2 regions of the Streptomyces sp. M41 genome follow, and region 1 is predicted to be linked to the other one. Evidence: riboswitches for the same ligand, from Rfam matches in the RefSeq annotation. Region 1 holds a riboswitch; the other holds the start of a gene.

Evidence for each region. Region 1 has a riboswitch for cobalamin ahead of metE (5-methyltetrahydropteroyltriglutamate--homocysteine S-methyltransferase). Riboswitches for the same ligand answer to the same signal wherever they lie in the genome.
Region 2: linked by a shared signal. The riboswitch ahead of ACHBTE_RS28955 (cobalamin biosynthesis protein) and the one ahead of metE (5-methyltetrahydropteroyltriglutamate--homocysteine S-methyltransferase) in region 1 are both predicted to bind cobalamin.

The regions. Positions count from the first base shown of each region.
Region 1 covers NZ_JBIMKE010000010.1:83,310-88,958, forward strand. Annotated here, with positions in the region: gene aceA (isocitrate lyase) at 1-375, shown strand, start outside; gene aceB (malate synthase A) at 490-2,088, shown strand; gene ACHBTE_RS15745 (3-hydroxybutyryl-CoA dehydrogenase) at 2,085-2,954, shown strand; cobalamin riboswitch at 3,144-3,368, shown strand; gene metE (5-methyltetrahydropteroyltriglutamate--homocysteine S-methyltransferase) at 3,537-5,649, shown strand, end outside.
Region 2 covers NZ_JBIMKE010000030.1:34,454-40,102, reverse strand. Annotated here, with positions in the region: gene ACHBTE_RS28975 (class II aldolase/adducin family protein) at 1-531, opposite strand, end outside; gene ACHBTE_RS28970 (lysozyme) at 740-1,534, shown strand; gene ACHBTE_RS28965 (inorganic phosphate transporter) at 1,699-2,940, shown strand; gene ACHBTE_RS28960 (hypothetical protein) at 2,984-3,205, shown strand; cobalamin riboswitch at 3,335-3,478, shown strand; gene ACHBTE_RS28955 (cobalamin biosynthesis protein) at 3,585-4,544, shown strand; gene ACHBTE_RS28950 (cobyric acid synthase) at 4,541-5,649, shown strand, end outside.

The DNA.
Region 1 (5,649 bases):
TACCCGGACCAGATGCTGGCCTACAACTGCTCGCCGTCCTTCAACTGGAAGGCGGCGCTGGACGACGACCAGATCGCCAAGTTCCAGCGGGAGCTGGGGGCCATGGGGTACCGGTTCCAGTTCATCACCCTGGCCGGGTTCCACTCCCTCAACCACGGCATGTTCGACCTCGCCCGCGGCTACGCCGAGCACGGCATGACCGCGTACGTCGACCTCCAGGAGCGGGAGTTCGCCGCGCAGCAGCACGGCTTCACCGCCGTCAAGCACCAGCGTGAGGTCGGCACCGGCTACTTCGACCTGGTCTCCACCGCCGTCAACCCCGCCTCCTCCACCACGGCGCTCGCCGGGTCCACGGAGGAAGAGCAGTTCCACTAGGCCACCAGGCCCCGCCGTCCGGACATGCCGCCCTCCGGACGGCCCTCGGCCAAGCCGGAGGGGGGACGAAACCGTCTCCGTCCCCCCTCCGCTCTCATCCCTCAGGAGAGCCCGATGTCCACCACCACACTCACCCACCACGTCCGCGTCCTCGCCGCCGCCGGTCACCGGCACGACGAGATCCTCACGCCCGCCGCTCTCGACTTCGTCGGCAGGCTGACCGGCGCCTTCGCGGAGCGCCGTCGGGAACTTCTGAAGGAGCGTCGCCGGCAGGCCCTGCGGCTGGCCAGTGGCTCGCCGCTCGACTTCCCCATGGTCACCTCCGCCGTGCGCGCCGACCCGAGCTGGCGGGTGGCGCCGCCCGCGCCCGGTCTGACCGACCGCCGGGTCGAGATCACCGGCCCGCCCGAGCGTCGTATGACCGTCAACGCCCTCAACTCCGGCGCCCCGGTCTGGCTGGCGGACTTCGAGGATGCCACCGCGCCCAGCTGGGACAACATCGTCTCCGGTCAGCTCAACCTGCTCGATGCCATCGAGCGTCGCATCGACTTCACCTCGACGGAGGGCAAGGAGTACCGGCTGAGGGACCGCGACCGGCTCGCCACTATCGTGGTGCGACCTCGTGGCTGGCACCTCGACGAGGAGCACCTGGAGTTCGACGGCCGGCCGGTGCCCGCGGCCCTGGTCGACTTCGGGCTGTACTTCTTCCACTGTGCCCAGCGGCAGATCGACGCCGGGCACGGCCCGTACTTCTACCTGCCCAAGCTGGAGAACCGCTACGAGGCCCGCCTGTGGAACGACATCTTCGTCGCCGCGCAGGAACTCCTCGGCATCCCGCGCGGCACCATCCGCGCCACCGTTCTCATCGAGACGATCACCGCCGCCTTCGAGATGGAGGAGATCCTCCACGAACTGCGCGAGCACAGCGCTGGACTCAACGCCGGCCGCTGGGACTACCTGTTCAGTCTCATCAAGACGTTCGGCCACCGCACCGACTTCCTCCTGCCCGACCGGGCGCAGGTCACCATGACCGCGCCGTTCATGCGCGCCTACACCGAACTCCTCGTCCGTACCTGCCACAAGCGCGGCGCGCACGCCATCGGCGGCATGGCCGCCCAGGTGCCCGGCAAGGACCCCGCCGCGAACGAGGCCGCGCTCGCCAAGGTGCGCCTCGACAAGGAGCGGGAGGCGGAGGACGGCTTCGACGGGTCGTGGGTGGCTCATCCCGCGCTCGTCCCCGTGTGCCGCGAGGTCTTCGACAACGTCCTCGGCGCACGGCCGCACCAGCTCGACCGCACCCGGGACGACGTGGAAGTGGCACCGGCCGACTTGTTGTCGGTGCGCCGGATCAGCGGCCCTCCCACGGCGGAGGGGGTGCGCACCAACGTGTCGGTGGCGTTGCGGTACTTCGCCGCCTGGCTGCGCGGCCAGGGCGCGGTCGCCATCAACGGGCTGATGGAGGACGCGGCCACCGCCGAGATCGCCCGCGTGCAGATCTGGCAGTGGCTACGGCACCAGGTGATCGACCGGGAGACGGTGGAGCGGGTGCTGGACGACGAGCTCGTGGCGCTCGGCGCCGAGTACCCGTGGGCGCCCGTCGACGAGATCCGCGCTCTCTTCGAACGGACGGCCCTGGTGGGTGAACTTCCGCTGTTCTTCACCCCGGACGCCTACAGTCGCCATCTGGTGCGGCGGACGGAGGCTCAGGGATGAGCGCGGTCATCGGACGCGTCGGCGTGGTCGGCGGCGGCCAGATGGGCGCCGGCATCGCCGAGGTGTGCGCACGGGCCGGGCTCGACACCGTGCTGTGCGAAGTGGACGCGGTCGCCGCTCGCGCCGCACGGGACCGCGTCGCCGGCTCGCTCGCCCGTGCCGTGCGACGGGGCAAGCTGACGTCGCAGGCCGCGGACGACGCTCTCGTCCGGCTCGTGTTCAGCAGCAGCCTGGAGGACCTCGCCGACCGGCAGCTCGTCGTCGAGGCCGTCATCGAGAACGCCGACGCCAAGACAGAGATCTTTACCGCGCTCGACAAGATCGTCGAAGACCCGGCGGCCGTGCTCGCCACGAACACCTCCTCCCTCCCGGTCATGCGGCTCGGCATGGCCACCAGCCGGGCCGACCGGGTCATCGGCCTGCACTTCTTCAACCCCGTCCCCGTCCTGCCGCTGGTCGAGCTGGTGACCTCGCTGCACACGGCACCGCAGACGGTCGCCGCGGTGCGGGACTTCGCCACCCAGGTACTCGGCAAGACGGTGATCCAGTCCCAGGACCGGGCCGGCTTCGTCGTCAACGCCCTGCTCGTCCCCTACCTGCTGTCCGCGATCCGCATGGCCGAGTCCGGCTTCGCCACCGCCGCCGACATCGACACCGGCATGGAACTGGGCTGCGCCCACCCCATGGGCCCGCTGAAACTCGCGGACCTGATCGGCCTGGACACCGTCGCGTCGATCGCCGAGTCCCTCTACGACGAGTTCAAGGAACCCCTCTACGCCCCTCCCCCGCTGCTCCAGCGGATGGTGGAGGCGGGGCTGCTGGGCCGTAAGGCCGGCCGGGGGTTCCACACCTACGACCAGGGCTGAGGCCCTGGTACGACGCGGGCTGAGGGGCCCGCACCGCCGCGGGGGTGAGGGTCCCGCGCGGCGCGACTGGGAAAAGGGGCGGGAAGCGCGTGTGCGGCGCTTCCCGTCCCTTCGCGTTCGGCCGGCGTAGTGTTCCGCGTCACCTGCCACATCCTGGACGGCTCTCTTGCCCGCGCGGCGACACCCCGTAGGCTGGCATGCGCAGCTGGTTCGCCCCGTCCGCCAGGCGGGAGGCGTCGTAAGAGGGAACCCGGTGGGAATCCGGGACTGCCCCGCAGCGGTGAGCGGGAACGACCGCCGTCATACGCACTGGGTCCGACGTACCGGGCCTGGGAAGCGACGGCCAGTAGATGTCCTCCGTCACGGAGGGCGTGCCCGCGAGTCCGAAGACCTGCCAACTGCCCGTGCGCGGACCATTCCGTGCGCGGCATCCCGGTGACCTCGAGGGCGGGTCGGCGTACATACCAGACGGACGAACCGTGCCTTTGCCGCGCACGCTCCGGTCCGTCCGGTTTCGTCACCCCTTCGCGCTCTCGTCCCGTCGCCGGGATCTCAGGGATTCATCTCGCGAAGGAGATCTCCGTGACCAGCAAGCCCGCAGCCGCGGCAGCACGGGCCACCGTGTACGGCTACCCCCGACAGGGCCCGAACCGGGAGCTGAAGAAGGCGATCGAGGGCTACTGGAAGGGCCGTGTCGACGCCGAGGCCCTCCGCTCCACCGCCACCGACCTGCGCGCCGCCAACTGGCGACAGCTCGCCGACGCCGGCATCCACGAAGTGCCGACCGGCGACTTCTCGTACTACGACCACGTCCTGGACACCACCGTCATGGTCGGCGCGATCCCCGAGCGGCACCGCGCCGCCGTCGAGGCCGACGCACTGGCCGGCTACTTCGCCATGGCCCGTGGCACACAGGACGTCGCACCTCTGGAAATGACCAAGTGGTTCGACACCAACTACCACTATCTGGTGCCCGAGTTGGGCCCCGACACCGACTTCACCGCGAACTCCGCCAAGCAGGTCGCGGAACTCAAGGAGGCCCTGGCGCTCGGTCTGACCGCCCGGCCCGTCCTGGTCGGCCCCGTCACCTACCTCCTGCTGGCCAAGCCCGCCCCGAGCGTCCCGGCCGACTTCGAGCCGCTCACCCTGCTCGACCGCCTGCTGCCCGTGTACGCCGAGGTCCTCGCCGACCTGCGCGCGGCCGGAGCCGAGTGGGTCCAGCTGGACGAGCCCGCCTTCGTGCAGGACCGTACCCCGGCGGAGCTGAACGCCGTCGCACGCGCCTACCGTGACTTGGGCGCCCTCACGGACCGTCCGAAGCTGCTGGTCGCCTCGTACTTCGACCGGCTCGGCGAGGCCCTGCCCGTACTGGCCAAGGCGCCCGTCGAAGGGCTGGCGCTGGACTTCACCGAGGGCGCCGCCGCCAATCTGGAGGCGCTCGCCGCCGTCGGCGGTCTGCCGGGCAAGCGGCTGGTGGCCGGTGTCGTCGACGGCCGCAACATCTGGATCAACGACCTGTCGAAGTCCCTCAGCACCCTCGGCACCCTGCTGGGTCTCGCCGACCGGGTGGACGTGTCGGCCTCCTGCTCACTGCTGCACGTACCGCTGAACGCGGCGGTGGAACGGGACATCGAGCCGCAGATCCTGCGCTGGCTGGCCTTCGCCAAGCAGAAGACCGCCGAGATCGTCACGCTCGCCAAGGGCCTCGCCCAGGGCACGGGCGCGATCACCGCCGAACTCGCCGCCAACCGGGCCGACCTGGCCTCCCGCGCCGGCTCCCCGATCACCCGCGACCCGATCGTGCGCGCCCGCGCGGAGGCGGTCACCGAGGCCGACGCCCGCCGCTCCCAGCCGTACGCCGAGCGGTCGGCCGCCCAGCGCGCCCATCTCGGCCTGCCGCTGCTGCCCACCACGACCATCGGGTCCTTCCCGCAGACCGGCGAGCTGCGCGCCGCTCGCGCGGACCTGCGCGCCGGCCGGACCGACACCGCGGGCTACGAGGAGCGCATCAAGGCCGAGATCCAGGAGGTCATCTCCTTCCAGGAGAAGACCGGGATCGACGTCCTGGTGCACGGCGAGGCCGAACGCAACGACATGGTCCAGTACTTCGCCGAGCAGCTCACCGGCTACCTCGCCACGCAGCACGGCTGGGTCCAGTCCTACGGCACCCGCTACGTCCGTCCGCCGATCCTGGCCGGCGACATCTCCCGCCCCGAACCGATGACGGTGCGCTGGACGACGTACGCCCAGTCCCTCACCTCCCGCCCGGTCAAGGGCATGCTCACCGGACCGGTCACCATGCTCGCCTGGTCCTTCGTCCGCGACGACCAGCCCCTCGCCGACACCGCCCGCCAGGTCGCCCTCGCCCTGCGCGACGAGGTGGGCGACCTGGAGGAGGCGGGGACTTCGGTCATCCAGGTCGACGAGCCCGCCCTGCGGGAGACCCTGCCGCTGCGCACCGCCGACCACGCCGCGTATCTCTCCTGGGCCACGGAGGCGTTCCGGCTCACCACCGCCGGGGTGCGGCCCGCCACCCAGATCCACACCCACATGTGCTATGCCGAGTTCGGCGACATCGTCCAGGCCATCGACGACCTCGACGCCGACGTCATCAGCCTGGAGGCCGCCCGCTCCCACATGCAGGTCGCCCGCGAACTCGCCGCCCACGGCTACCCGCGCGAGGCCGGACCCGGCG
Region 2 (5,649 bases), on a different contig from region 1:
GATCGTGCCGTGGTTCTGGAGGAGACAGGCGGTGCGGCCGGTGAGGGCACGGAGCATGTTCTCGGCCAACTCCTGGGTGCCGTACGTCGCATAGGGGGCGACCCGGACCGGACCGCCGAGGGCCGCCGCCATGTAGTGGATCAGCGGAAGCTCGGGGACCAGGGTCGAGACGGCCGTCGCGTGGACCGCGTGTGTGTGGACCACCGCGCCGGCGTCCGTCGCGCGGTACACCGCGAGGTGCATCGGCAGCTCGCTCGTCGGCACCAGCGTGCCCAGCACCTGCCCGCCCTCCAGGTCCACCCCGGTCACGTCCTCCGCGGTCAGCCGGTCGTACGGCACCCCCGACGGCGTGACCAGCACCGTGTCCCCGACCCGCACCGACACGTTCCCGGACGTGCCGACGACCAGCCCCTCGGCCACGGTCCGCCGCGCCGTGGCCACGAGGGCCTCCCACGCGTCGACCTCCTCGGCACGCACCTTCCGGCTCCGCTGCCCCTGCCGCCCCTGCCGCCCCTGCCGCTCCTCAGTCATACGGCGATCCTGCCAGCCGGCGTCCACACGCGGCCTCAAGTCCCGCCGGGGCCGGGCACTTTAGGACGGAAGGCCAGCGTCCGGAAGTACACAGATGAGGACATAGCACCTTCCGTCCCTACTTGGCCTGAGATCGATCAGAATTCAACGATCTTCCCATGATCTCTGGGGGATTTGTCGTGCACGTCGCCATTCCGGGGGGAACCACATGGCCCGTGATCGCAAACCGCCCCGCCGCCACTCCGGTCGCCACTCCGGTCGCCGCACCCGTCACCGCTACCGCCGCCACTCGCGCTTCATAGCGGCATCCATGACCGCACTCGCCCTCGGCGCGACCGCGCTCGCCGAGACGCCCGCCTCGGCGGCCGGCAAGCCGAGGGGGCATGACGTCTCGTCCCACCAGAAGAACGTCAACTGGCCGAAGGCCAAGGCGAAAGGCGCCCGGTTCGTCTACGTCAAGGCGACCGAGTCACACACCTACCGCAACCCCTTTTTCGGCCAGCAGTACAACGGCTCCCGCGACGCGGGCCTGGTCCGCGGCGCCTACCACTTCGCCCTGCCGAACAGGTCGTCCGGCAGGACCCAGGCGGCGTACTTCGTGCGCAACGGCGGCGGCTGGCGGCCCGACGGCTGGACCTTGCCGCCCGCGCTCGACATCGAGTACAACCCGTACGGCAGGCAGAAGTGCTACGGGCTGACCAAGGCCAGGATGACCGCCTGGATCCGGTCCTTCAGCGACGAGGTGCTGCGGCTCACCGGCCGCCGCCCGGTGATCTACACGACCACCCACTGGTGGAACACCTGCACCGGCGCCGACCGCGCCTTCGCCGCCGATCACGCGCTGTGGGCGGCGCGCTACAACGCGTCGAGCGCGGGAACACTGCCGGCCGGATGGCGGTTGTGGACCTTCTGGCAGTACGACAACGGCGGCAGCCTGCCGGGTGACCAGAATCTCTTCAACGGGTCCATGGCGCAGCTGAGGAAGTTCGCCCGGGGCCGCTAGCCCATGGGGCCCGGGCCGTACGCCACCCAGCGGAACGGAAGCCTCCGCCACCATGGGAGAAACCCTCCCTCCCGGACACCGTGCGGCCCGCCCCAGTTCATCTTCCGTTCACTCAGGTTGCCTACGTTCATCGCGCCAATGACCTCGAACGATTGCCTGGGTAAATGGAAAGCTTCTCGCTGATCCTCGCGATTGTGGTGGTGACCGCACTCGCGTTCGATTTCACGAACGGTTTCCACGACACCGCCAACGCGATGGCCACGACCATTTCCACGGGCGCTCTGAGGCCCAAGGTCGCGGTGGCCATGTCCGCCGTCCTCAATCTCGTCGGCGCCTTCCTCTCGGTGGAGGTCGCCAACACCATCTCCAAGGGCCTCGTCGACGAGGCCGGCATCCGTCCCGAAGTCATATTCGCCGCGCTGGTCGGTGCGATCCTCTGGAACCTGCTGACCTGGCTGGTCGGTCTGCCCTCCAGCTCCTCGCACGCCCTCATGGGCGGCCTGATCGGCGCCACCGTCGCCTCGGCCGGCGTCGGCGCGGTCCACGGCGACGTGCTCGTCACCAAGGTGCTGATCCCGGCGATCGCCGCCCCGCTGGTGGCGGGCATCGCGGCGATGTTCGCCACGCGGCTGACCTACAAGCTCGGCAAGAAGGCCGACGGCGGCGAGGCGTCCAAGAAGGGCTACCGCGCCGGGCAGATCGCCTCCGCCGGTCTGGTCTCCCTGGCCCACGGCACCAACGACGCGCAGAAGACCATGGGCATCATCACCCTCGCCCTGGTCGCCGGCGGCACCCTCGCCCCCGACTCCGACCCGCCCATGTGGGTCATCCTCTCCGCGGGCGTCGCCATCGCCCTCGGCACCTACCTCGGCGGCTGGCGCATCATCCGCACCATGGGCAAGGGTCTGACCGACCTCCAGCCGCAGCAGGGCTTCGCCGCCCAGACCAGCGCGGCCACGGTCATCCTGGCCTCCTCCCACCTGGGTTTCTCCCTCTCCACCACGCACTCCGTCTCCGGCGCGGTCATGGGCGCGGGCCTCGGCCGCAAGGGCGGCGTGGTCCGCTGGTCGACGGCCACCCGGATGTTCGTCGCCTGGGGCCTGACCCTGCCGGCCGCCGCCCTGGTGGGCGCGCTCGCGGAGTACGTGACCGGCTTCGGCGACTGGGGCACGGCCCTCGTCGCGGTCTTCCTGGTCGTCTCCAGCGCCGTGATCTGGAAGCTCTCCCGCCGCGAGATCGTCGACCACACCAACGTCAACGACCACGACCCCGACGAGCCGGCCGGCGTGGTGACCACGGCCATGGCCGCCGTGACGCCGCCGCCGGCGGGCACGGTGACCGAGGACATCACGGCCACCGTCCCGGCTCAGGCCTCCGAGCCGGCGCCGTCCAAGGCAGCCGTCTGACCCCCACCCGGTTACTCCTCCGGTTACTCAAGGAAGCAGAAGCATGAAGATCGACTGGGCGGCTCTCGGCTCCGTCTTCGGTGTCAGCCTCGTGGTCACCATTGCCCTGGTGGGCCTGTTCACCCTGGGCATCACCGGCCTGTCCCGCCGCGAACGCGCGGTGGCCCAGGGCGACTCGGCCACGCTCGCGGTCACCGGCGCGTACGCCTGCTTCGCGGCGTGTGCGGCGGCCGTGGGCTACGGGATCTATCTGATCGTGGCGTGACCCGCGCGCGCGTCGTGCGCTGACGCACGCCGGTCACGGATCGAGGTGCGAGACGGAACACCGTCCCGCACCTCACGCCTGTGTGGGCCTCCGCACACTCTCCCTTCGCAGGTCAACAGCAAGTTGACGGCCCTTCCGACCCCGTGGTGGACTGCCGGAGCCATCTACGGCGGCAGAAGAGGAAGCCGGTGCGAATCCGGCGCGGTCCCGCCACTGTCACCGGGGTAGAAACCCCCCGGGAGCCAGGAACTCTCACCGCCGGTCTCGTCGAACCAGGGCGCGGACACCCTGAGTGAGGACATAACGCGATGCTCGGCTGCCGTTCGAACTTGAGGTTCCGCACCAGGGCGCTGCCCGCCCCCGCGGCCGGCTGACGCCCATGCGTGCCGATCGCGTCTTCGCGTACGGCGCCGCCGCCGGACTTCTCGGTGATCTGCTGCTCGGCGACCCGCGCCGGGGGCATCCGGTCGCCGTGTTCGGGCGGGCCGCCGCTGCCGTGGAAGGTGTGTTGTGGCGTGACCACCGCGCGTGGGGTGCGCTGCACACGGCCGTGTGCGCCGGTGGCGCCGTGGCGCTCGGAACCATCGCCACCCGGGCCGTCCGTACGTCCCCCGCCGCATCCCTGGCCCTGACCGGCGCCGCCACCTGGGCGGTGGTCGGGGGGACTTCGCTGGCCCGGGAGGCCCGGCACATCGGGCGCGCCCTGGAGGCCGGAGACATCGAGGGCGCGCGGGCGCGGCTGCCGCATCTGTGCGGGCGGGACCCGCAGGCGCTGGACGCGGACCAGATCGCCCGGGCCGTGGTGGAGTCCGTCGCCGAGAACACCTCCGACGCGGTCGTGGGCGCGCTCGTCTGGGGGGCCGTGGGCGGGGTGCCGGGGCTGCTCGGGTTCCGGGCCGTGAACACGCTCGACGCCATGGTGGGCCACAAGTCGCCCAAGTACCGGCGCTACGGCTGGGCTTCTGCCCGGCTCGACGACCTGGCGGGGTGGCCGGGGGCGCGGCTGACGGCCGTGCTCGCGGCGCTGGCCGGGCCGGATCCGCGCGGTGCCGTGAGCGCCTGGCGGGCGGACGCGATGAGGCATCCGAGCCCCAACGCCGGCCCCGTGGAGGCCGCTTTCGCCGGGGCGCTCGGGGTGCGGCTGGGCGGGACGCTGTCGTACGGGGGGCGGGTGGAGCACCGGCCCGTGCTGAACACACAGGGACGGGCCGTCGTCACCCAGGACGTCGACCGGGCCGTACGGCTGTCGCGGCGCGTCACCTGGCTGGCGCTCGGGGTGTGCGCCGGGGCGCGGCTGCTGACGAACGCGCGGTCGCTGAAGAGGGGGCAGAGAGTATGAGCGGTGGTCTTCTGGTCGCCGGTACCACCTCCGACGCCGGCAAGAGCGTCGTGACCGCCGGGATCTGCCGGTGGCTGGTACGCCAGGGCGTCAAGGTCGCGCCCTTCAAGGCGCAGAACATGTCCCTCAACTCCTTCGTGACGAGGGAGGGGGCGGAGATCGGCCGGGCCCAGGCCATGCAGGCGCAGGCGTGCCGTGTGGAGCCGACGGCGCTGATGAATCCCGTGCTGCTCAAGCCCGGTGGCGAGCAGAGCAGTCAGGTCGTGCTGATGGGCAAGCCGGTCGGCGAGCTGAGCGCGCGCGGCTACCACGGCGGACGGCAGCAGAAGCTGCTGGGGACCGTGCTCGACTGTCTCGCCGAGCTGCGGGGCACGTATGACGCGGTGATCTGTGAGGGGGCCGGCTCTCCGGCTGAGATCAATCTGCGGCGGACGGACATCGTCAACATGGGCATCGCGCGCAGTGCGCGGCTGCCCGTGCTGGTGGTGGGCGACATCGACCGCGGCGGTGTCTTCGCGTCGTTCTTCGGGACCGTGGCCCTGCTCTCCCCCGAGGACCAGGAACTCGTCGCCGGGTATCTGGTCAACAAGTTCCGGGGAGATGTCAGCCTGCTGGAGCCCGGCCTCGACATGCTGCACGACCTCACCGGGCGGCGGACGTACGGTGTGCTGCCCTTCCGGCACGGGATGGGCATCGACGAGGAGGACGGGCTGCGGGTCTCCCTGCGCGGTGCCGTACGGGAGTCCCAGGTGTCCGCCCCCGTCGGCGAGGACGTGCTGCGGATCGCGGTGTGCGCCGTGCCGCTGATGTCCAACTTCACCGATGTGGACGCCTTGGCCGCCGAGCCGGGTGTGGTGGTGCGGTTCGTGGACCGGCCGGAGGAGCTGGCCGACGCCGACCTGGTGATCGTGCCGGGCACCCGCGGGACGGTCCGGGCGCTGGAGTGGCTGCGTGCCCGGGGGCTCGCCGAGGCACTGGTCCGCAGGGCCGCCGAGCAGCGGCCCGTCCTCGGCATCTGCGGCGGGTTCCAGATCCTCGGCGAGCACATCGTGGACGACGTCGAGAGCCGCAGCGGCGAGGTCGACGCGCTCGGGATCCTGCCGGT